DNA from 2 places in the Mesorhizobium sp. J428 genome. Region 1 is predicted to be linked to the other one. Evidence: predicted binding sites of a transcription regulator. Region 1 holds the regulator's gene; the other holds the start of a gene.
The links. Region 1 encodes PhoB, which activates phosphate uptake and scavenging genes when phosphate is short. Its sites were predicted from a motif close to TGTCATNNANCTGTCAT; they were not measured.
Positions count from the first base shown of each region.

Region 1 (12,097 bases):
GCGGTGTTTCTCAATTTCTTCGGCATGCCGCGATCCGCGCCCGTCGTCGGCGGTCTCGTCCTTGCCCTGATGACCTTGCCGATCATCATCATCGCGGGACGCGCCTCCCTGCGAGCGGTTCCGCCGTCGATCCGGGAAGCGGCGCTGGGAATCGGCGCGTCCAAGGTCCAGATGGTCTTCCACCACGTTCTGCCGCTGGCGATGCCCGGTATCATGACCGGCACGATCCTCGGCATGGCACATGCGCTCGGCGAGACCGCGCCGCTGCTGATGATCGGCATGGTCGCGTTCATCGTCGACATTCCGGGCGGCTTCACCGAGCCGGCCACCATTCTTCCGGTCCAGATCTTCATGTGGGCCGATTTCCCCGAGCCCGCGTTCCAGCAGAAGACGTCGGCGGCGATCATGGTCCTTCTCGGGTTCCTGATCCTCATGAACGCAATCGCCGTGATCCTGCGCAAGCGCTTCGAACGTCGCTGGTGATGGAGTAGAAAGAGATGAACGTATTCAACGAAGCCGCGATCGAACAGAAGCTGAATCCGATGACGCAACAACCTGTCGTAAAGATGCGTGGCAAGCAGGTCACCGTCCACTATGGCGAGAAACAGGCGCTGTTCGGGGTCGACCTCGACGTGCGCGAGAAGCAGGTGACGGCGCTGATCGGTCCTTCGGGCTGCGGCAAGTCGACCTTCCTGCGCTGCCTGAACCGGATGAACGACACGATCGACATCGCCCGCGTCGGCGGCGAGATCACGCTGGACGGCGAGGACATCTACGATCCCAAGATCGACGTCGTGGAACTGCGCGCACGCGTCGGCATGGTGTTCCAGAAGCCGAACCCGTTCCCGAAGTCGATCTACGAAAACGTCGCCTACGGCCCGCGCATCCACGGGCTGACGAAGTCCAAGGCCGAGCTCGACACCGTCGTGGAGTCGAGCCTGAAGAAGGCGGCGCTCTGGAACGAGGTGAAGGACCGCCTGCACGAGCCGGGCACCGGCCTGTCCGGCGGCCAGCAGCAGCGCCTGTGCATCGCGCGCGCCATCGCCGTGTCTCCGGAGGTGATCCTGATGGACGAGCCCTGCTCGGCGCTCGACCCGATCGCGACTGCAAAGGTCGAGGAGCTGATCGACGAACTGAGGCAGAACTACACGATCGTGATCGTGACCCACTCCATGCAGCAGGCGGCCCGCGTGTCGCAGCGCACGGCGATGTTCCACCTCGGTTATCTGGTCGAGGAAGGGGCGACGGACAAGATGTTCACCAGCCCCGACGACAAGCGCACCCAGGACTACATCACCGGCCGCTTCGGCTGACGGCACGATCGAGCCACGAGGACAGAACAATGGGCGAGCATACCGTCACCTCCTTCGACGAGGAACTCGAGCACATCGACCGGCTGATCCGCGACATGGGGGGTCTGGCGGGATCGATGGTCTCGGGCTCCACCCGGGCGCTTCTGACGTCCGACAATGCGCTGGCGCAGCGCGTCGTCTCGGACGACGCGATCATGGACGCCAAGCAGCGCGAGCTGGACGACTCCTCCGTCACGCTGATCGCCAAGCGCCAGCCGATGGCGCAGGACCTGCGCGCCGTGGTCGGCGCGATCCGCATGGCGGCCGATCTCGAACGGGTGGGCGACCTGGCCAAGAACATCGCCAAGCGCGTCGGCGCCGTCGGGCAGACCTCGACCCCGCGCAACCTGTCGCATTCGATCGACACGATGGCCTCGCTGGTTCTCGAGCAGGTCGAGAAGGTGATCAGCCACTACGTGGCCCGCGACACCGAGGCGCTGAAGACGCTGCGGGCCGACGACGAGAAGATCGACATCCAGTATACCGCCGTCTTCCGCGAACTCCTGACGTATATGATGGAGGATCCGCGCAACATCACGGCCTGCACCCATCTCCTGTTCTGCGCCAAGAACCTCGAGCGCATCGGCGACCATGTGACCAACATCGCGGAGAACGCGTATTACGTCATGACGGGAACGCTTCTGCCGGCCAACCGTCCGAAGGTGGACGAGACGGCGGCAATGTCCGCCGCCTGAGGAACAGAACGGAATGATTGCCCCGAAGATCATGGTCGTGGAGGACGAGGAGCCGCTCGGCGTCCTCCTGCGCTACAACCTCGAGGCGGAAGGCTACCAGGTCGAGATCGTCACTCGTGGCGACGAGGCGGAGCTCAGGCTGCAGGAAAACGTGCCCGATCTCCTGGTGCTCGACTGGATGGTGCCCGCCGTCTCCGGCATCGAGCTCTGCCGGCGGCTCAGGATGCGCTCCGAGACCGAGCGTCTGCCCATCATCATGCTGACTGCGCGCGGCGAGGAGAGCGACCGCGTGCGCGGCCTGTCGACCGGCGCCGACGACTATCTGGTCAAGCCGTTCTCGACGCCGGAGTTCATGGCGCGGGTGAGGGCGCTGTTGCGCCGGGCCAAGCCCGAGGTGCTGTCCAGCGTGCTCAAGGTTGGCGACATCGTGCTCGACCGCGAATCCCACCGCGTCTACCGCAAGAAAAACGAGATCCGCCTCGGGCCGACCGAGTTCCGGCTGCTGGAGTTCCTGATGCAGCATCCCGGCCGCGTCTACACGCGCGGCCAGCTGCTCGACAATGTCTGGGGTGACACCAACTACATCGACGAGCGCACCGTCGACGTCCATGTCGGCCGCCTGCGCAAGGCGGTCAACAACGGCCGCCAGACCGACGTCATCCGCACCATCCGCGGCTCGGGCTACGCCATCCGCGAGGATTAGGCGAAGCAGCCGATCTCTCCGGCCGCTTGCCGCGACGGCCGTGTGCGTGCTTCTCTCGCCCGACGGAGGCAAGGGAGGGCTGCGCATGCGCATCGTGCGGACATTGTGGGTCGTTGTGGCGGTCCTGCTTTGCGGCGCGACCATTGCCGCCGCGCAGCAACCCGTCTCCGAGCCGGCACGCTCGCGTCACGCGCTGCTCGTCTGGCACCGCCTCGTGCTGGAGCTCGTCCGCCATACGGCGACCTATTCGCCGCCTGTCGCAAGCCGCGCCTTCGCCTATCTCGGCGTGACCGCCTTCGAGGCGCTTGCGACCGGCTCCGACGGGCTGCATTCGCTCGCAGGCCAGTTGAACGAGCTGACGCCGGTCCCGCCGCGCGAGGCCGGACAGTCCTACGACGGCGCCGTCGTCGTGCAGGCGGCGATGGCGCATGCCGCGGCGGCGCTGTTCGAGAATACCGGCCCGACGGGCCAGCGCGCGATGGCCGCGATGGCGAGGAAGGCGGCCGCCGACGCCGCGCTCGGCGTGCCGGAGGAGGTCGTGCGCCGCAGCGAGGACTATGGCCGCGCGGTGGCGCGCCACATCCTCGCCTGGGCGGCGACGGACGGCGGCGCAACGATCGAGAACATGGGCTTTCCGCTGGACTACAAGCTGACCGAGGGACCGGCGCACTGGGTGCCGACCAACCTCGTCCGCCAGCAGCAGTTTCCGCTCCTGCCCGACTGGGGCAGGACGCGCACCTTCGCCATGCCGGACGGCGCATCCTGCGGGCTGCCGCCGCCGCCGGCCTACAGCGAGGCACCCGGCTCGCAGTTCTACATCGAGGCCAGCGAGGTGCGGGACACGGTCAACGGCCTCACCGACGAGCAGCGGGCGATCGCGCGCTTCTGGTCCGACGATCCGATGCTGTCGCCCACGCCGCCCGGCCACTGGATTTCCATTGCGATCGGCATCCTGGAGAAGGAGGACGCCGATCTCGTCACCAGCGCCGAGACGCTGGTGCGGCTGGGCGTCACGCTGGCGGATGCCTTCATCGGCTGCTGGCATTCCAAGTTCGAATACGACCTCGTCCGCCCGCTCACCTATATCCGTCGCGTCATCGATCCGAAGTGGGAGGCGATCCTCAACACGCCGCCCTTTCCGGAATATCCGAGCGGGCATTCGACCCAGTCCGGGGCGGCCGCGACGGTGCTGACCGACATGTTCGGGCCGGCCTATGCTTTCGAGGACGGCACGCATTCCGATGACGGCCTTCCGGCGCGCCGCTTCGCGAGCTTCTGGGCGGCGGCGGAAGAGGCCGGCATCTCGCGGCTCTATGGCGGGATCCACTTCCGCTCGGCGATCGAGCGCGGGCTCGACCAGGGGCGCTGCGTCGGCGCCTATGCCAACGCGCTCAGGACGAGGAACTGACGCCATGCGCCTGATCCCCGCCCTGCTGGCCGCGCTCCTTGCCATCGGCCCTGCCGCGTCGGAGGCGTTCGAAAGCGCCGTCCCGACATTCACCGACGAGACGGCTTCGGCCGGGATCGACCACGTCTTCACCGGCGAGTGGGAGTTCATGGTCGGCGGCGGCGCGGCCGTATTCGACTGCAACGGCGACCGGATGCCGGACATGCTGCTCGCAGGCGGAGCCGCGCCGGCGACGTTCTACCGCAACACGGGCACGGTCGGCGGCCCGCTCTCCTTCGCTGCGCAGGAGAGCAGCCTGGAACTCGACATGGTGTCGGGCGCCTATCCGCTCGACATCGACGGCGACGGCAATCGGGACCTCGTCCTCCTGCGGGTCGGCGAGAACGTGGTGATGAGAGGACTGGGAGCCTGCCGCTTCGAGCGCGCCAACGAGGCCTTCGGCTTCGACGGCGGCGACGCCTGGTCGACGGCGCTGGCCGCGACGTGGGAGAAGGGCGCGCGGTTCCCCACCATTGCCGTCGGCAACTACATCGACCGGACGCAGGACGCGTTCCCTTGGGGCTCCTGCACCGACAACTGGCTGCACCGCCCGGCGGGCGAGGAACGCAGGTTCGCTCCGCCCCTGCCGCTCAAGCCCAGCTACTGCGCCCTGTCCATGCTCTTCACCGACTGGAACCGGTCGGGCGCGCCGTCGCTGCGCGTCTCCAACGACCGCGAATACTACAAGGGCGGGCAAGAGCAGATGTGGCGGATCGATCCCGGCCAGCCGCCCGCGCTCTATGGCCCGGCCGACGGCTGGAAGCCGCTCAAGATCTGGGGCATGGGCATCGCCAGCACCGACCTCGACGGCGACGGCTACCCCGAATACTTCCTCACCTCCATGGCCGACAACAAGCTCCAGACGCTCGCCCCCAGGCCCGAGGGCGGCGCTCCGAAGGCGAGTTTCGCCGACATCGCCTTCGCGAAGGGCGTCACGGCGCACCGGCCCTATACGGGCGGCGAGGTGAAGCCGTCGACCGCCTGGCACGCCCAGTTCGAGGACGTGAACAATGACGGTCTCGCCGATCTCTTCGTCGCCAAGGGGAACGTCTCGGAGATGCCCGATTTCGCGATGAAGGATCCGGATAATCTTCTCCTTCAGAAGCCCGACGGCACCTTCGAGGAGGCGGGCGAGGCCGCGGGCATCGCGAGCTTCGATACGGGCAGGGGAGCAGCGCTTGCCGATTTCAACCTCGACGGCCAGGTCGATCTCGTCGTCGTCAACCGCAACAGCAAGGCGCGGCTGTGGCGCAATGGCGGCGTGGCGGGCAACTGGGCGGCGTTCGCGCTGGGCCAGCCGCCGCCCAATGTCGGCGCGATCGGCGCCTGGGTGGAGGTGCGCTGCGGTGCGCGCACCCTCCGCCGTGAGATCACCGTCGGCGGCGGCCATGCAGGCGGCCAGCTCGGCTGGATCCATTTCGGCCTCGGCGGCGAGGCGAAGGCCGAGGTGCGCGTGCTGTGGCCCGACGGAAGCGAGGGCGACTGGCAGGCAGTGGAGGCGAACGGCTTCTACGACCTCATTCGCGGGCAGCCGCCGCGCAAATGGCGTCCCGCCGGCTGATCAGGCGACGTTCCGGCCCGCGGCTGGCGCCTGGCCGGGCGAGAAGACTTCCTGGTCGATGAAGGTCAGCGCCCGCATGGCGCATCCCTCGCGGATCAGCGGCATCTCGTCCGGCTCAGTGTCGAAGGAGATGGCGCCCGAATGCACGCCGCCGGCGGTGCGCGCGATCGCGTTCAGCATCGGTTTCTCCATAAGGTCGAAGGCGGTCGCCCCGTGGCCGACGATCGCCACGGGCGCGGGGTCGATCAGGGCGAACAGGCTGCCGAGGCCGAAGCCGATCGCCTCGCCGGCGACGCGGAACGCCTCGCGCTCGGGACCGGGCTGCCTTCGCGCAACCTCGGCCAATGCGCGGATATCGTCATCGGTCACGTCCCGGGCCACGGCCTCGGTCTCCGGCAGACCCCTGGCGCTGCGCCAGATCGCGTAGTTGCCGGCATAGGCCTCGATGCAGCCGCGCCGGCCGCAGCGGCACAGCGCCCCGTCCGGCCGATGGATCATGTGGCCGAACTCGCCGCCGGACGACTGCGTGCCTGTGAACAGCTCACCGCGCAGCACCATGCCCATGCCGATGCCGTGCGACAGAAGCACGGCGATGAAATCGCGCGCGTAGCGTTCGGGATTGCGCCAGCGCAGGCCGACCGCGATCATGTTGCAGTCGTTCTCGACCGTGACCGGTATGCCGAATTCCTTCTCCAGGATGGAGGCGAAATCGATGTCGGCATGCGGCGTGATCGGCGACCACAACAGCTTGCGCTCGCCGGAATCGGTGATGCCCTGGATGGCGAACACGATGCGCAGGATCGGCCGCCGCCCTTGCGGCATTCGGCCGATGAGATCGCGCAGGATGCCGACCACCTCGCTGACGAGCGCCTCGCGCGACAGGTCGAGGGTCGGCAGCTTGCGCCTCTCCTCGGCCACGGTCTCCCCCGCATAGTCGATCAGCGACGCCGACAGCTGGTTCATCGACAGGACCATGGTGACGATGGTCGCCGCCGCCGGGCTGAGCCGCACCGCCACCTGCGGCCGCCCCCGCCGCGCCGCGGTCGTATCGCCAGAGCGGCTCTCGACGAGGATGCCCTCGGCGATGAGGTCGGCGGTGATGGCCGAGATGGTCGAGGGGCTGAGCGCCGTCGTTGCGGCGATCTCGGTCCGCGACGGCTGTCCGGCCCGGCGCACCGCCCCGATCACCATCGCGCGGTTGCGGCGGCGCAGGTCGTCGTGACGGATTCCGACCGTCATGTTCGCCATCCTCCCCTGCGCCGTGCCGGCCTCGTCGGCGACCTCCTCTCGGCGCGCGAAGGGATATTGACAGAGCGGAGGGCATGAGTCATTAATTTTTTCGAGGCTCGAAAAAAGAGCTTCGCAACTTGGCGCATTGCCAACGTCACGCGCCCCCGAGGCGCCCAGGGAGGACTTCATGAAGAAATTTGCAACCGCCATGCTGGCGGGCGTCGCCATGTCGATGTCGCTCGCCGCCGTCGCAGAGGCGAAGGACAAGATCATCGGCGTTTCATGGTCCAACTTCCAGGAAGAGCGCTGGAAGACGGACGAAGCCGCGATGAAGGCCGCGATCGAGGCCGCCGGCGACAAATACATCTCGGCCGACGCGCAGTCCTCCGCCGCCAAGCAGCTCACCGACGTCGAAGCCCTGATCGCGCAGGGCGCGAACGCGCTCATCATCCTGTCGCAGGACGCATCGGCCATCGGGCCGGCTGTCGAGAAGGCTCTGTCGGAAGGCATTCCGGTGGTGGGCTATGATCGTCTGATCGAGAACAAGGACGTCTTCTACCTGACTTTCGACAACAAGGAAGTGGGCCGCCTGCAGGCCCGCGAGGTGTTCAAGGTCAAGCCTGAGGGCAACTATGCCTTCATCAAGGGCTCGTCGGCCGATCCGAACGCCGACTTCCTGTTCTCCGGCCAGATGGAAGTGCTGAAGGAAGCGATCGATTCCGGCAAGGTGAAGAATGTCGGCGAGGCCTATACGGACGGCTGGCTGCCGGCGAACGCCCAGAAGAACATGGAGCAGATCCTGACAACCAACGACAACAAGGTCGACGCGGTCGTGGCCTCCAATGACGGCACGGCCGGCGGCGCGATCGCGGCGCTCGCCGCACAGGGCCTCGCGGGCTCCGTGCCGGTGTCCGGCCAGGACGGCGACCACGCTGCGCTGAACCGCGTCGCGCTCGGCACGCAGACCGTGTCGGTGTGGAAGGACGCGCGCGAGCTCGGCAAGAACGCGGCCGAGATCGCCTCGCAGCTCGCCGACGGCAAGGCGATGACCGACATCCCGAACGTCGTGAAGTTCACGACGCCGGGCGGCAACGAGACCAACTCGGTCTTCCTGACCCCGATCGCGATCACCAAGGACAACCTCAACGTCGTTATCGACGCCGGCTGGGTGACCAAGGATGTGGTCTGCCAGGGCGTGGCGGCGGGTTCCGTCGCGGCCTGCAACTGATCGCGGCGCAAGCCAGCTCATCGGAACGCCGCGGTTTGACGAAAACCGCGGCGTTTCACTAAGGTAGATACGCCGAAAAGCAGCTTGAGACTGCGGCACGGGAGGACTGTCATGACCGACGCTACCTCGAATTCGGCTCCGGACCGGGCACGCGCCGCGGAACTCAACGCGGTCGAGCGCTTCCTGAAGGCCACGGAGCTCGACACACGCATGCTCGGGATGGTCGGGGCGCTGGTCGTCATCTGGCTTGGCCTGCATTTCCTCTCCGGCGGCCTGTTCCTCACGCCGCGCAACCTGTGGAACCTGTCGGTGCAGTCGGCCTCCGTCGCGGTGATGGCGACGGGCATGGTGCTGGTCATCGTCACGCGCAACATCGACCTGTCCGTCGGCTCGATCCTCGGCTTCGTCGGCATGGTGATGGGCGTGCTGCAGGCGGAGATCCTGGTCCGTAGCTTCGGCTTCTCGCTCGGCGACCCGTCGATCTGGATCATTTCGCTCCTCGCCGGCCTCGTGGTCGGCGCGGCGATCGGCGCGTTCCAGGGCTATATCATCGCCTATCTCGGTGTTCCGGCCTTCATCGTCACGCTCGGCGGCCTGCTCGTCTGGCGCGGAGCGGCGTGGTGGGTGACCAGCGGCCGCACGGTGGCGCCGATGGACGCCACCTTCCGCCTGATGGGCGGCGGGCCGGACGGCTCGATCGGCGCGACCTGGAGCTGGATCGTCGCGATCGTGGCCTGCATCGCGGTGGTGCTGATGCTTCTCAACGGCCGCACGCAGCGCAAGCGCTTCAAGTTTCCGCTGCGGCCGGTCTGGGCGGAAGTCTTCCTCGGCGTCGTCACCTGCGGGGCGATCCTCGGCGCGGTGTGGATCGCCAATTCCTATCCCTGGCCGGTCGGCATCGTGCGCCGCTACTACGAGGCGCAGGGCCTGCCGGTGCCGGAGGGCGCCTTCATCGCGCACGGCATCGCCATTCCGGTGCTCATCGCCATCGGCGTCGGCATCGCGATGACCTTCCTTGCCACCCGCACTCGCTTCGGCCGCTACGTCTTCGCGATCGGCGGCAATCCGGAGGCGGCCGAGCTCGCCGGCATCAACACCCGCTGGGTGACGCTGAAGATCTTCATGCTGATGGGCGCGCTGGTGGCGATCGCGTCGGCGATCTCGACCGCGCGCCTCAACGCGGCGACCAATGCGCAGGGCACGCTCGACGAGCTGCTCACCATCGCCGCCGCCGTCATCGGCGGCACTTCGCTCGCCGGCGGCGCCGGCACCATCGCGGGCGCGATGCTCGGCGCGCTGCTGATGCAGTCGCTGCAGTCGGGCATGGTGCTGCTCGGCATCGACACGCCATTGCAGAATATCGTCGTTGGCGCGGTGCTGGTGCTCGCCGTCTGGCTCGACACCCTCTATCGCAAGCGGATCTAGGAGAACGACGATGGCCGAGACCCGCATCCCCTCTCGTCGACCTGCGCAACATCTCGATCGCCTTCGGCGGCATCCGCGCCGTGGACGATGCATCCTGCGACCTCTACCCGGGCGAGGTCGTGGCGCTGCTCGGCCACAACGGCGCCGGCAAGTCGACGCTGATCAAGATCCTGTCGGGCGCCTACAAGCGCGACGCCGGCCAGATCTTCGTCAATGGCGAGGAAGCGACGATCAACAATCCGCGCGACGCCAAGAAATACGGCATCGAGACGATCTACCAGACGCTGGCGCTCGCCGACAATGTCGACGCGGCCGCGAACCTCTTCCTCGGCCGCGAGCTGATGACGAAATACGGTACGCTCGACGACGTCGCGATGGAGGCCGAGGCGCGCAAGGTGATGGGCCGGCTCAACCCGCGCTTCCAGCGCTTCAAGGAGCCGGTGATCAAGCTTTCAGGCGGCCAGCGCCAGTCGGTGGCGATTGCCCGCGCCATCCTGTTCAACGCCCGCATCCTGATCATGGACGAGCCGACGGCGGCTCTCGGCCCGCAGGAAACGGCGCAGGTCGGCGAGCTGGTCAAGCAGCTCAAGGCCGACGGCATCGGCATCTTCCTGATCAGCCACGACATCCACGACGTGTTCGACCTCGCCGACCGGGTCTGCGTGATGAAGAACGGCCAGGTTGTCGGCACCGCGCGCACGCAGGACGTGACCAAGGACGAGGTGCTCGGCATGATCATCCTCGGCAAATGTCCGCCAGGCGCCATTCCGGGACCGGGGGCGATGCGCGAGGCGGCGCACGCCGCCTGACCGGTCTGGGCTAACGTTGCGTCCGTTCTGGGCGGCGGGCCACCGATTGCATTGCGTGATCCATCCGATAAGAGTCGTCCGCGATTTGCGGGATTCTGGTGGAGCGAGTGAAACGGATATTCCCGGCGGTCGTGTTCGTGTCGGTCGCGACTGCAAGCCTCGCCATGGCAGGCTATGCCTATGTCGCGGCGACCGATGCGGCGCACATCAAGTTCGAAGGCACGGCCGACGACGCAGTCAGCCGCATCGAGACGCGGCTCGAGCTGCATCTGTCGCTGCTCAGGGCGACACTCGCCCTTTACAAGACGGGAAACGGCTCCGTCAGTCGCGATGCACTTCGATCGTTCGTTTCAGCTCTCGACATCAAGGACCGCTATGCAGGTATTCGGGGGCTTGGCTACGTGCGGCTTCTGCGCGGAGGGGCCGAACGGGCGGCAGAGGATGATCTCGCCCGCAACTACGGCAGAGAGATGCAGGTCTGGCCCCTAGAGGGCGGCGGCCAGCGCGCAATCGTGACCCTTCTGGAACCGCTGGACGAAGGCAATCGTAAGGTGCTCGGATTCGACATGATGAGCGAGCCGAAGCGCCGCGCGGCGATGACACGGGCGATGGAAACTGGCGAGGCGCGCGTGACGGGGCCTGTCTCGCTCATTCAGGACGAGGGGAGTTCGAAGCAGGCCGGCTTCCTGGTCTACCTCCCGCTCGTTCTCGGCGTGCCTGACACGGCAAGCGTTGGGCAGCGCGCCGCTGCCACCGCCGGCTTCGTCTATGCCCCGTTCCGCGCTGGAGAACTGTTCAGCGTGGCGCTGGCAAAAACCCCGCTCCTGCCGCTCGCAATCGAAGTCTATGAGGGCGAGCCCAAGACTGAGACGCTGATCTACCGGTCCCAGACTCCCCCGGACCGCTCGATGGGCACATTCCGGACAAGCCGGCAGATCGAGTTTGCCGGCCGCAAATGGCTGCTCCGGTTCGAGCCGACATCCGCCTTCGTCTGGCCGTCCTCGCGCACGGCCGCCATTGCGCTCGGCCTCTTTGGCCTGGCGCTTGCCACCGCGCTCGCCTATGTCGTGCGCTCCGGCGAGAAGGCCTTCGATGCGGTGCGCGCGCTCAACGAGGCGGGCGAGAAGGCGCTGCAGGAGAAGGATCTGCTGCTGCAGGAGATGAAGCACCGGATCAAGAACTCGCTCGCCCGCGTGCTTGCGATCGCCCGCCAGACGGCGTCGGGTGCGAAGACGGTCGACGAATTTTCCGCCTCGTTCAGCGCGCGCCTGCAGGCGATGTCGGCCTCGCAGGACATGCTGACCCGCTCGCGCTGGCAAAAGGCGGACCTGCGCGAACTCCTGCTTACCGAGGTGGAGCAGGTGCTGGGCAACGGCATGGATGCCGACCGGCTGACTGGCCCGCAGGTCGAGATCGACGAGGCGACCACCCAGGCGCTCGGCCTGACGTTCCACGAGCTGGCCACCAACGCGCTCAAATACGGCGCGGCCGGCACCGGCAAGGGCACAGTGGCGGTGACGTGGAGCCTGACAAGGGACGGTTTGCGCCTGTTCTGGCGCGAGCGCGGCGGTGGCAAGGTGGAGCCGCCCGAGCGCAAGGGCTTCGGCACGCGGCTGATCGACGCCAACATCGGCGTGAGCTCGGCGG
Region 1 covers NZ_JAJOMX010000001.1:1,807,076-1,819,172, reverse strand. The annotation lists gene pstA (phosphate ABC transporter permease PstA) at 1-483, shown strand, start outside; gene pstB (phosphate ABC transporter ATP-binding protein PstB) at 498-1,313, shown strand; gene phoU (phosphate signaling complex protein PhoU) at 1,343-2,047, shown strand; gene phoB (phosphate regulon transcriptional regulator PhoB) at 2,061-2,750, shown strand; gene LRS09_RS09050 (vanadium-dependent haloperoxidase) at 2,836-4,158, shown strand; gene LRS09_RS09045 (CRTAC1 family protein) at 4,163-5,758, shown strand; gene LRS09_RS09040 (ROK family protein) at 5,759-6,997, opposite strand; gene xylF (D-xylose ABC transporter substrate-binding protein) at 7,176-8,216, shown strand; gene LRS09_RS09030 (sugar ABC transporter permease) at 8,328-9,641, shown strand; gene LRS09_RS09025 (ATP-binding cassette domain-containing protein) at 9,722-10,450, shown strand; gene LRS09_RS09020 (CHASE domain-containing protein) at 10,558-12,097, shown strand, end outside.

Region 2 (12,097 bases), 2.5 Mb from region 1:
GCGTGCCTTCACCTCGCCGTCGACACGGATCACCCATTCGCCGCGCACGGTCTCGGCAGTCTTGAAGGCTGGCGAATCCGGGTCGGCGACGATCTGCGTCATGCCGTAATGGTCACGCAGGTCGATGAACAGCAGCCCACCATGATCGCGCACGCGATGCACCCAGCCCGAAAGGCGGACAGTGCCGCCGACATCCGACTTGCGGAGGGCGGCGCAGGTGTGGCTGCGGTAGCGATGCATGGCGAAAATCCAGTCCAGGGAGTGAGGCGCGGCCCCGCCGAAGCGGCCCGAAAAGTCGCGGGAAAAGCGCATCAAAGGGGCGTTTTGTCAAGCCGAAGCCGCTTCAGGGAGCGGGGCCGCAGCCACTGCGAAAGAGACCAGCGGGCGAAGGTCGGAGCCGGCCGATGAGCAAATATCCCCGCCACGTGGTATGAGCCGCAGGTCCCACCTCACAGCGCGGGGTCTCGCGCGCCTGCGAAGCAGCAGCAATGAGCAAGGGATAAACTGGGCATGCCCTGCCCTATGTGATAGGCCACGCCGGGACTTCAGCACGGCAATCGACAGACAATAGAGAGAGTGGAGAATGGCGCTTGCCCGGGTTTTCAAAGGCATCGTTCTTGCCAAGCGTCATAACATCTTGTCGAAGATCGAACGTTGCCGCCGCCCCCTCTCCAAACTGACTGGCGCGGAGGCCCGCGCATGAAGACGCTCGGTTTTATCGGGACGGGCGCGATCACCGCAGCCTTTATCGAAGGATTGGTTGCCGGTGGTCGTCGCAACTCGATCCTGGTCTCGCCTAGATCCGAGCACCTGTCCGAAGCGCTTGCAGCGCGCTTCGAGACGGTCAGCCGTGCGGCCTCGAATGCGGAGGTGTCGCGCGACAGCGACATCGTCTTCCTGGCGATGCGCCCAGCGCAGGTCGAAAAGGCCCTGCGCGGGATAGAATTCCGTCCCGGCCAAATCCTCTGCTCCTTCGTGACCGGTCTGTCAGTTCCGGAACTCGAAGCGATCGCGCCCACCGCCACCGTTTGCCGGGTGCTGCCGCTGCCGGCCATCGCCATGCGCAAAGGACCAGTGATCCATTATCCGCGCGTGCCTGACGTCCTCGACCTGATCGACGGGATGGGGGATGTTGTCCTGCCGGCGTCGGAAGCCGAGCTCGTCGCCATGGGCGGCGTCAGCGGCTTCATGTCTTCGTTCCTCGACCTCCAGGTCGCGCTGGCGGGATGGCTTGAAGGCCGCGGCGTCGCGCCGGAAGCTGCCAATCTCTATACCCGCTCCATCTTCTCCGGCCTCTCAGAGACGGCGCTGCGTTCGCCGAAGACGCTGGCCGAGCTTGCCGGAGAGCACGAAACCAAGGGCGGCCTCAACGAACGCACACGCGACTATCTCGCCGGGCGCAATTGGTTCGCCGAACCGGGCCTTGCGCTCGATGCTGTGCAACAACTCTCTCGCACCCAACTGAAGTAGCGGCTGCGACGACGCTTCTGGACCATGTCCCGGCCGTGGCTGAGCATGGCCTGCCGATGTTACTGGACATATAGAGGGACGTTACGTCACCGCGAGTCGCCTTGTCCTCCATCCGGCCCCTTATCCCGCTTCTGCTCGCAGCCGGCATCTTGCTCGGCGGCAACGGGCTGCAAGGCACGCTGATCGCGCTGCGTGGCGCGCAAGAGGGCTTTTCGCCGGCCACGATCGGCTTTATCGGCACCACCTATTTCGCCGGCTTCCTCATCGGCTGTTTCACGATCACGCCGATGATGAAGGAGATCGGCCATGTGCGGTCGTTCGCCACGCTGGCGGCAATCGCGTCGGTCGGCGCGCTGGTCCTCATCCTGTTCATCAACCCGTTCGTCTGGGCTGGCGTGCGTTTCGTCAACGGCTTCGCCTTCGCCGGGCTGTTTACGGTGATGGAGGCCTGGCTGCATGCCGGCGTGTCGAACGAGAACCGCGCCCGGGTGCTGGCGATCTATCGGGTCGTCGATATCGGCTCGGTCACCGGCGCGCAGTTCTTGATTCCCATAATCGGCATCGAGGGCTTCGCGATCTTCGCGCTGATGTCGATCATGACGACCCTGTCGCTTGTGCCCGTCTGCCTCGGCGACCGCTCCAACCCCAAGCCGCCTGAAAACGTGAAGCTCGATCTCAAGCGATCTTGGGCAATCTCGCCGCTCGCCGCGATCGGCTGCATTGCGGTGGGCGTGACCAACAGTTCCTTCCGCACGCTGTCGCCGGTCTATGCCGAGCAGATCGGCATGTCGGTGGCAGACGTCGTCACCTTCGTCAGCGCCGGCATCATCGGCGGCGCGCTGGTGCAATATCCGCTCGGCTATCTTTCCGACCGCTGGGACCGCCGGTCGGTTATCCTGACCACCTCTGCGGGCGCGATGATCGCGGCGCTGGCGCTGGCCTTCCTTGCCGGCACGACGCCGCTGGCTAATTTCGTCTACGTCTTCGTCTTCGGTTCGTTCGCAATGCCGATGTTCTCGCTCTGCGCCGCCCATGCCAACGACCGCGCTGGCCCGTCGGAATATGTCATGCTCAACGCGGCGCTGATGCTGTTCTACTCCGTCGGCGCCATCGGCGGTCCGGTCGCCGCTTCCTGGACGATGGAGAGTTTCGGACCGAACGCCCTCTTCATGTTCAACGCCTCGGTCTATCTGGTCTTCATCTTCATCGTGCTCTACCGCATGCAGGCCAGGTCCGGCGTGCCGGCCGAGCGTCGCGGCCGCTTCATCGCTCTGCTGCGCACCTCGACCATCTTTGCGCGCCTCGCCGGCCGGCCGCAGCGGCGCAAAAGGGACGAGGACTGACCGCCATGCTTGACGAAACGGCCCCGGGCTGAAAGGACGGGGCACCTTCCTTCCAGAGCCTGTCCATGCATCTCATCACCAAGCAGAACGACCTCGAAACCGCCATCGCGCAGCTGGCGAAGTCCGAGTTCGTCACCGTCGACACCGAATTCATTCGCGAGACCACCTTCTGGCCGGAACTCTGCCTCATCCAGATCGCCTCGCCGGACACCACAGCGCTGATCGACCCGCTGGCGCCCGGAATCGACCTCAAGCCGTTCTTCGAGCTGATGGCGGACGAGAAGGTGCTGAAGGTCTTCCATGCAGCGCGCCAGGACATAGAAATCATCTTCCACCTCGGCGACCTGATCCCGCACCCGGTCTTCGATACACAGATCGCTGCCATGGTCTGCGGCTTCGGCGACAGCGTCTCCTACGACCAGCTCGTGCAACGCATCACCGGCACGCAGCTCGACAAGTCCTCGCGCTTCACCGACTGGCGCCACCGGCCGCTGTCCGACAAACAGCTTGAATATGCGCTGGCCGACGTCACCTGGCTGCGCGACGTCTATCTCGACCTGCAGGGCCGGCTGGACGCGCGTCAGCGCTCTAACTGGGTGAAGGAAGAGATGGACGTGCTGACCTCTCGCGACACCTACGACCTGCATCCGGAAAACGCCTGGACGCGGCTCAAGATGCGCGTGCGAAAGCCGATCGAGTTGGCGGTGCTGCAGCACGTTGCCGCCTGGCGCGAACGCGAGGCGCGCGAGCGCAACGTGCCGCGCGGGCGCGTGCTCAAGGACGATGCGATTTACGAGATCGCCCAGCAGCAACCGCGCGACGCCACCGCTCTCGGACGGCTGCGCACTACGCCCAAGGGCTGGGAGCGCTCGTCGAGCGCGGCAGCCCTGCTCGCCGCCGTCAATGCGGCGCTTGCGATCCCGAAGGAGGACCTCCCCAAGGTTCCCCGTCAGGCGCAGCCGAGCGAGGGCGCCAATGCGGCGGCCGAAATCCTCAAGGTTCTGCTACGCATCATCGCCGAGAAGGAAGGGGTGGCGCCAAAGATCATTGCCAGCGGTGACGACATCGACCGCATCGCCGCCGAGGGCGAGAAGGCAGAGGTCGAGGCATTGACCGGCTGGCGGCGCGAGGTGTTCGGCGAGAAGGCGCTGCGGCTGATCCGCGGCGAGCTCGGCATCCGCTTCCAGAACCGGCGCATCAACGTCTTCGAGATCGGCGCCTGACGCTTAGCCGTCCGCGACCATCCGCAGGCTCCTGTTCGTGATGCGGCCGAGCTGCGCCAGCCGGCCGATCGGCCGCTCCCCGATCAGGTCGGCATGCGACTTCGGCACCACCAGCGTCAGCGAACCGTCCTCGCCTTTTTCCCAGCGCAACCGCGGGATGATGCCCGGCATCGAGGCCGAGAGCAGATAGACGACGCGCAGCATGGCACCAAGGAAACGCGCCCGCTCGACATAGCGCGGCGGAGCGAGCTGGATGATCTCGGGTGCGGCACCGTCGTCGATCAGCCCCTCGTGGCGGTAGAGATTGGTCAGCGCGATGAAGACGCGGCCCGGATGGTCGACGCCGATGAAGGAAGCGTGCGCGATGATGTTGAGCGATTGCACGCCGCGATATTCGGGATGTGCGCGCCAGCCGATGTCGGCGAGCAGGCAGGCCGCGCGGCGATAGCGCGCCTCGTCTTCGGTCTCGTCGATGCCGAAGGCGGCGAAGGAATGGTTGGTCCATTCGGCGAGTTCGTGCGCATGCGTCACCGAGCGCGCCCGCAGCAGGGCAAGCTCTTCTGACGCCGAGATCAGCGGGTCGGCCCTCTGCTCGGTCGGAGAGAGCAGCGAATAGAGGAAGCCCTCGCGCACTCCGAGCGCCGAGACGACGATCCGGCCGGGCTTCATCACCCGGATGATCTCTTGCAGCACCACCGCGCCGTAGGCGAGCAGGGCGCGGCGGCTCTTGGAGACCCGCTCGATGCCCTTCATCTTTTCGATCTCGCCGCGCGCGACCTGTTTGAGGAAGTTGATCGAGCCCTCGACGCTCATCTCGTAATGGTGCATCACCGAGAGCGGATAGTTTGTCGCCGCCATATGCAACCGCGCCAGGTTTCGCCAGGTGCCGCCGACGCAGTAGAAGGTGCGTCCCTCCCCGCTCTTCAGCACCTCCGCCTTCTTCAGCTCGTTGCGGATGATCTTGGTGGCCGCTTCGATCGAGCCCTTCGACATGTCGTCGAGCCGCAGGCCGCCGAGCGGCAGGGTGATCCCACCGCCGATCTCCTCGCCCTTCACGTCGACCACTTCGAGGCTGCCGCCACCGAGGTCGCCGGCGATGCCGTCAGCGTGGTGGAAGCCGGAAATCACGCCAAGCGCAGAGTAATAAGCCTCTTCCTTGCCGGTCAGCACCCGGATGTCGACGCCGAGGATGTCTTCGGCGCGCTCGATGAATTCGGGCCCGTTGACCGCCTCGCGCGCGGCCGCGGTGGCTATGACGTAGAGCTGCTCGGCACCAGCCTGCTCGGAGAGTGCCCGGAACCGGCGGAACTCCTCCATCGCACGCAGCATCGCGTCCGGATCAAGGCGTCCAGTCGACACGATCCCCCGGCCGAGGCCGGCGAGCATCTTTTCATTGAAAAGGACCGTCGGCGAGCGCGCGATCCCCTCATAGATGACGAGGCGGATTGAGTTCGAACCAATGTCGATGATCGACACCGGGCGGCGGTCCTGCAACCGCCCCTGGGAAGCGCCTATCATGCGGGCGCGGACACTTTCGTCTTCGAGCGACGCTTGTGCTGCGCGATCCGCTTCGGAGCGTGCGATTTCAGGGCGTCACCTCGGCCGGACAGGCTCGGATTCGTCATGAAATATTCCTGCGCGTTGAAGGGTTCCTCGCCCTCCTCAAGCAAGACCCGCCGGGAGGTGCCGTCAGCCAATACTTCGAAACTTTGCTGGTTGTCCATGATGTTTCCGAGCATGATCTGGCCAAGCACCTGTTCATGCACAGTCTGGTTGGTCAGCGGCACGATCAGCTCGACGCGCCGGTCGAGGTTGCGCGGCATCATGTCGGCCGAGCCGATATAGATGATCGCCTCGTTGGACGGCAGGCCCTTGCCATTGCCGAAACAGTAGATTCGGCTGTGCTCCAGGAAGCGGCCGATGATCGATTTGGCGCGGATGTTGTCCGACAGGCCCGGCACCTGCGGGCGCAGGCAGCAGATGCCGCGCACGATCAGGTCGATGTCGACGCCTGCCTGGCTCGCCTCGTACAGCGCGTCGATCACCTGCGGGTCGACCAGCGAGTTCATCTTCATCCAGATCTGCGCCGGACGGCCCGCCTTGGCATGCGCGATCTCGTCGGCGATGTGCTTGAGGATGCGCTTGCGCAGCGTGAAGGGCGAGACCGCGATCGTCATCTCTTCGGCGGGCTCGGCATAGCCGGTGATGAAGTTGAAAAGCTGCGCCACGTCGCGCGCGATCACCGGATCGACGGTGAAATAGGACAGGTCGGTGTAGATACGCGCCGTGATCGGGTGGTAGTTGCCCGTGCCGAGATGCACATAGCTGCGCAGCTTGTTGTCCTCGCGGCGCACCACAAGCGACATCTTGGCATGGGTCTTCAGCTCCATGAAGCCGAACACGACCTGCACGCCCGCGCGCTCCAGGTCGCGCGCCCAGCGGATGTTGGCCTCCTCGTCGAAGCGCGCCTTGAGCTCCACCAGCGCCGTCACCGACTTGCCCGCCTCGGCGGCGTCGATCAGCGCGCGCACGATCGGGCTGTCGTTCGAGGTGCGGTAGAGCGTCTGCTTGATCGCGACGACCTCAGGATCGAACGCTGCCTGGCGCAGGAACTGCACCACCACGTCGAACGACTCGTGCGGATGGTGGACGACGATGTCCTTCTCGCGGATCGCTGCGAAGCAATCACCGCCATGTTCGCGGATACGCTCGGGGAAGCGAGGATTGTACGGCTTGAACTTCAAATCGTCGCGGGCGACGGACACGATCTCCGAGATCTGGTTGACCGCCAGCAGCCCATCGATGATCGAGACTCGATTGGCCGGCACGCCGAGTTCCGTCGAGACGAAATCGCGCAGGGGCTCCGGCATCTCGTGGTCGAACTCGATGCGGATCACCGAACCGCGGCGCCGCCGCTTCAGCGCGCTCTCGAAGAAGCGGACGAGGTCCTCGGCCTCTTCCTCGATCTCGATATCGGAATCGCGGATGAGGCGGAACGTGCCGGACCCCTGCACCTCGTAGCCCGGGAAGAGCTGGCCGATGAACATCGACACCGCGTCCTCCAGCCGCACGAAGCGGACGCAGTCGCGATGGTCCGGCAGTCGGATGAAGCGGCGCAGCGCCGTCGGCAGGCGCAGGAGCGCGATCATCGTCTCCGGCTCGCGCTTGTGCTTCAACTGCAGCGCGATGGAGAAGCCGAGATTCGGGATGAACGGGAACGGATGCGCCGGATCGATCGACAGCGGCGTCAGCACCGGGAAGATCGTCTCCAGGAAATGCGCTTCCAGCCAGGCGCGCTCTTCCTTGTTGAGGTTTTCGCCGCGGACCACCTCGATGCGGGCGTTTTCGAGCAGGCCGAAGAGCAGTGAGAGGCTCACCTGCTGGTCGTGCTGCAGGCGGCTCACCTCGCGCAGGAGCTGCTCGAGCTGCTGCTCGGGCGTGCGTCCGTCCGCGCTCTTGGTCGTGATCCCCTCGCGGACCTGTCCCGCCAGACCAGCCACGCGCACCATGAAGAACTCGTCCAGGTTGGCGGCCGAGATCGACAGGAAGCGCACTCGCTCCAGCAGCGGGTGGCTGGTGTTCTGCGATTCCTCCAGCACGCGGCGATTGAACTGGAGCCAGGAGAATTCGCGATTGACGTAGCGGTCGGGATCTCCGGCATCCGTCGCCGCGGCCACCTCCGGCGCGATGGTGAATTCGTGTGAAACCGCGGTGATCTCGTTCATCATCCTGCCCTAGACGCGTGCCTCTCCAGCGCCGCCCACACAGTAGACGGCTTTGTTCTTTCCTGACAGGCATTTGCGACACTTTGATTGCACGCGCCTTGCAAAGCGCAAAGAGTTGCGCCAAAGGCTTCAATAACCGAACGGAGATCGCGATGGCTGGCCACGGCATCCCTCATTTCCAGAATGACGCCGGATACCCGACGATCGCAATCGGCGTCACCGAGTTCATGTGCGTCGGCGCCAATCCTCCCTTCGATCATCCGCATGTCTTTCTCGACATGGGCGACGACATCGAAAAGGTCTGCCCCTACTGCTCGACACTCTACCGGCTCGATCCGACGCTGAAAGAGACCGAGACCAGCCCGGCCGGCTGCCTCTACGTGCCGCGCGCGGCCTGATCCCACGGCAATGGCCCCCGGCGCGACGCCGCGCTCGCGGCAGGTCGTCATCGCAGGCGGCGGCATCGCCGGCCTGACTGCGGCGATCGCCTTCGCGTCCAGGGGATTTTCGGTAAGGCTTTTCGAGCGCGCCGCCGAGTTGCAGGAGGTCGGCGCCGGGCTGCAGCTTTCCCCGAACGCCACACGCATCCTCTCCCGCTTCGGCGTGCTGGACCGGCTGCGCGGCGCCTCCATCCGGCCGGAAGCTGTCATCTTGCGTCGCGCGGCGGATCTGCGCGAGATCGCGCGTGTCCCGCTCGGCGAAAGGGCGACGGCGCGCTGGAAAAGTCCCTATCTCGTGCTCCACCGGGCCGATCTCCACGCCGCGCTCCACGCGGTCGCTTCGCACATGCCGGACATCGAGATCGCCACGGGCTCCACCGTCGTCGACACCGCGATCCATGCGCGCGGCGTCACGGTCGCCGTCGAGCAGGCGGGCGGCCTGCGGGAGGTCGATGCGCTTCTGCTCGTCGCGGCGGATGGCGTCTGGTCTGGCCTGCGCCGCCTTGTTGGCGGTGTCGGCGCAAGCGCCTTTTCGGGCAGGATCGCGTGGCGCGCGACGATCCGCGCCGACGGCGACGCTGTCGCCATGTTGGCGGAGCACCTTCGGCGCGACAGCGTCAGCGCCTTCCTGCATCCGCGCGCGCATTTGATTGCCTATCCGGTCCGCGGCGGCAGTGCGATCAATCTCGCCGCCTTCACCCGCGGCGCGAGCCCCGACATCTCATGGTCGCGGTCGAGCGACGGCCGCCCTCTCATGCAGGCTTTGCATGGCGCTGCCGGGTCGCTCATAGCCTTCCTGGAAGCGATCGCATCCTGGACGGTCTGGCCGATCCACACGGTCGATCCGAACTCTCCCTGGGTCAATCCCGGCGGCGCGGTGCTGATCGGCGACGCGGCGCATGCGATGACGCCTTTTGCCGCCCAGGGTGCCGCCGCCGCGATCGAGGATGCCTATGTGCTTGCTGCGACGGTCGCCGATGAGCCCGACCACATCGGTGCCGCGCTGCGACGCTACGAGGAAATCCGCCGCCCGCGCGTCGCCGCGGTTGCCCGACGCGGCGCATTCAACGCCTTCGCCTGGCATGCCGGCGGCCCAATCGGCTTCGGCCGCGACCTCGTGCTCGGCCTTCTGCCTGCCGCGAAGCTCGCCGCTGACCTTGACTGGCTCTATGGTTGGGACGCGGACAAGGCGCTGGTGGAGGCGCCACCTGGTCAAGGCAGTTCGTTGAAAGCGCGAAGCGACCAGACGAGACTCTGAGGCAGCGGATTCCAGAAGCCGGTCCTGAGCCCGGCCCTCCTTAACACTGCGCTTGTCCATGTATTGCACCCGACAACCGCGTTGAACGCGCCCACCCCCTCGTAGAAGCGATCGAACGGGCCATAGGAGCGCCCCGCGATCAGGATCGGCTCGCCGCTGGCGTCCTTTGCGAACCCTTCCAGCATGGCGCTCAGCATGGCGGCGAACTCGGCTTCGCTGAGGTCGATCGCCAGTACGCCGTCAGCGGTCTGATTTATCGCGCCGGCGACTGCGACGTGCATTGCTGAACTGTCCGCCGTCAGCGCGCGCAACACCGGAAGCGGCTTCAGGTCGGACCAGGTCGGAGTCTCGAGATAGAAGGATCGACCGCCCCATCCAACGACAAGCCATTCAGCCGCCGGGTCGTAGATTGGAAGTCCGGAAGAGCCGAGAAATCCGAGCCGTTCCAGCACGTCCGGGTGCGTCGGCAGCGCGATGTCCGTATGGATCGGATTCGAGAGGACAAGGATGCGGCGAGAATTATCGCTGCCGGCGGATGCCTGCGGCAGCAGCGGCCGCGGCACCATTGCACCGGCAAGCGGCGCAACGATCAATACCACCAATAGAGCGACGAAGACGCGTCGCCACATCTGTCTGCGTCAATGCAGGATCTGGCTGAGGAACAGCTTCGTCCGCTCGTGGCGCGGATGGTCGAAGAACTCGGCCGGTGTGTTCTGCTCGACGATCTGGCCCTGGTCCATGAAGATCACACGGTTGGCGACCTTGCGCGCGAAGCCCATTTCGTGGGTCACGCACAGCATTGTCATCCCTTCTTCGGCGAGGCCAACCATCGTCTCCAGCACTTCCTTGATCATTTCCGGATCGAGCGCCGAGGTCGGCTCATCAAACAGCATGATGCGCGGGTTCATACAGAGTGAACGGGCGATTGCTACGCGCTGTTGCTGGCCGCCCGACAACTGTCCCGGATACTTGTTCGCCTGCTCGGGGATCTTCACGCGGCGCAGGAAATGCATGGCCGTCTCCTCGGCCTGCTTTTTTGGGATTTTGCGGACCCAGATAGGCGCCAGGGTGCAGTTCTCCAGGATGGTCAGGTGTGGAAACAGGTTGAAGTGCTGGAACACCATCCCGACCTCGCGCCGGACCTCGTCGATCTTCTTCAGGTCGTTGGTCAGTTCCTTGCCGTCGACGACGATCTTGCCCTTCTGGTGCTCCTCCAGCCGGTTGATGCAGCGGATGAGGGTCGACTTGCCTGAGCCGGACGGACCGCAGATGACGATGCGCTCGCCGCGCATGACCTTGAGGTTGATGTCCTTGAGCACGTGGAAGTCGCCATACCACTTGTGCATGCCGACGATCTCGACGGCGACTTCCGTCGAGGAGACCTGCATCTTGGAGCGGTCGACCTCGAGTTCTTCTGCCGAAACGGCGTTCTCGGTGGCCATGGTGGTTCCCCTATCTTCTGTAGCCGGTGTCGAGCCGGCGTTCCATGTAGATCGAATAGCGCGACATGCCGAAGCAGAAGATCCAGAACACGAAGCCCGCAAAGATGAGGCCCGTGAGCGGCGTCTGCGGCGTGATCCAGTTTGCATCGGAGAAGTTGCGGCGCACCGCGCCCAACAGGTCGAACATGTTGACGATGTAGACCAGGCTGGTGTCCTTGAAGAGGCCGATGAAGGTGTTGACGATGCCCGGGATCACCAGCTTCAGCGCCTGCGGCAGGATGATGAGCCGCATCTTCTGCGGATAGGACAGCCCGAGCGAATCCGCGCCCTCGAACTGGCCCTTCGGGATCGCCTGCAGGCCGCCGCGGATCACCTCGGCCATGTAGGCGGATGCGAAGACCGCCACGCCGATCAGCACGCACAGAAAGTCGTCGATCTTGGCGTTGTTCGGCATGAAGAGCGGCAGCATCTTCGTGGCCATGAACAGAACCGTGATCAGCGGGACGCCGCGCACCACCTCGATAAAGACGACGCAAAATGCCTTGATGACCGGCAGGGTGGACCGTCGACCGAGCGCGAGCAGCACGCCCACCGGCAGCGACACCACGATGCCAACATAGGACAGGATGATCGTTACCATGAACCCGCCCCATTCGCGGGTCGGCACGTAGCGCAGGCCGAACCAGCCGCCGGGCAAAAGGATGTATCCGATGATCGGCAGCACGACGAAGAGGGCGATGGCGTTGGCGGTCTTGTAGGGCGCGCGCGGCATCAGGAACGGCACCAAAAGCGCCACCAGCAGCACGGCGCACAGGGTCGGCCGCCAGCGTTCGTCGATCGGGTAGGTGTTGAACATGAACTGCCCGAACTTGTTCACCACGAAGTTCCAGCAGGCGCCCGACCAGCCGTCAGGCTGGATGCCGCCCTGCGAGACCGTGGCGCAGAAGCTCCGGTTGTCGCCCGTCCACTGGGCGTCGATGAACAGCCAGCGAATCACTGGTGGCATGAACCAGGCGAGAACCGCGAGCGCAATCAGCGTCAGCACGGTGTCGCTGGGCGTGGCGAACAGGTTGGTGCGTGCCCAGTGAACGATGCCCTTCTGGCCGGCGGGAGCGGCCTGGGGCAGTTCCATGTCCTGACGCACATAGGCGATCTGGTTTTCCTGCATGACGGCCTCCTCAGCGCTCGACCAGCCG
Region 2 covers NZ_JAJOMX010000001.1:4,275,850-4,287,946, reverse strand. The annotation lists gene aspS (aspartate--tRNA ligase) at 1-240, opposite strand, end outside; gene LRS09_RS21520 (NAD(P)-binding domain-containing protein) at 700-1,470, shown strand; gene LRS09_RS21515 (MFS transporter) at 1,572-2,813, shown strand; gene rnd (ribonuclease D) at 2,879-4,036, shown strand; gene ppx (exopolyphosphatase) at 4,040-5,554, opposite strand; gene LRS09_RS21500 (RNA degradosome polyphosphate kinase) at 5,551-7,761, opposite strand; gene LRS09_RS21495 (zinc-finger domain-containing protein) at 7,914-8,159, shown strand; gene LRS09_RS21490 (FAD-dependent monooxygenase) at 8,170-9,459, shown strand; gene LRS09_RS21485 (TIGR02117 family protein) at 9,414-10,088, opposite strand; gene LRS09_RS21480 (amino acid ABC transporter ATP-binding protein) at 10,098-10,901, opposite strand; gene LRS09_RS21475 (amino acid ABC transporter permease) at 10,912-12,069, opposite strand; gene LRS09_RS21470 (amino acid ABC transporter permease) at 12,080-12,097, opposite strand, start outside.
Region 2: LRS09_RS21500 (RNA degradosome polyphosphate kinase) is a predicted target of PhoB. The motif match lies at 7,837-7,853, and genes of this name have one in related genera.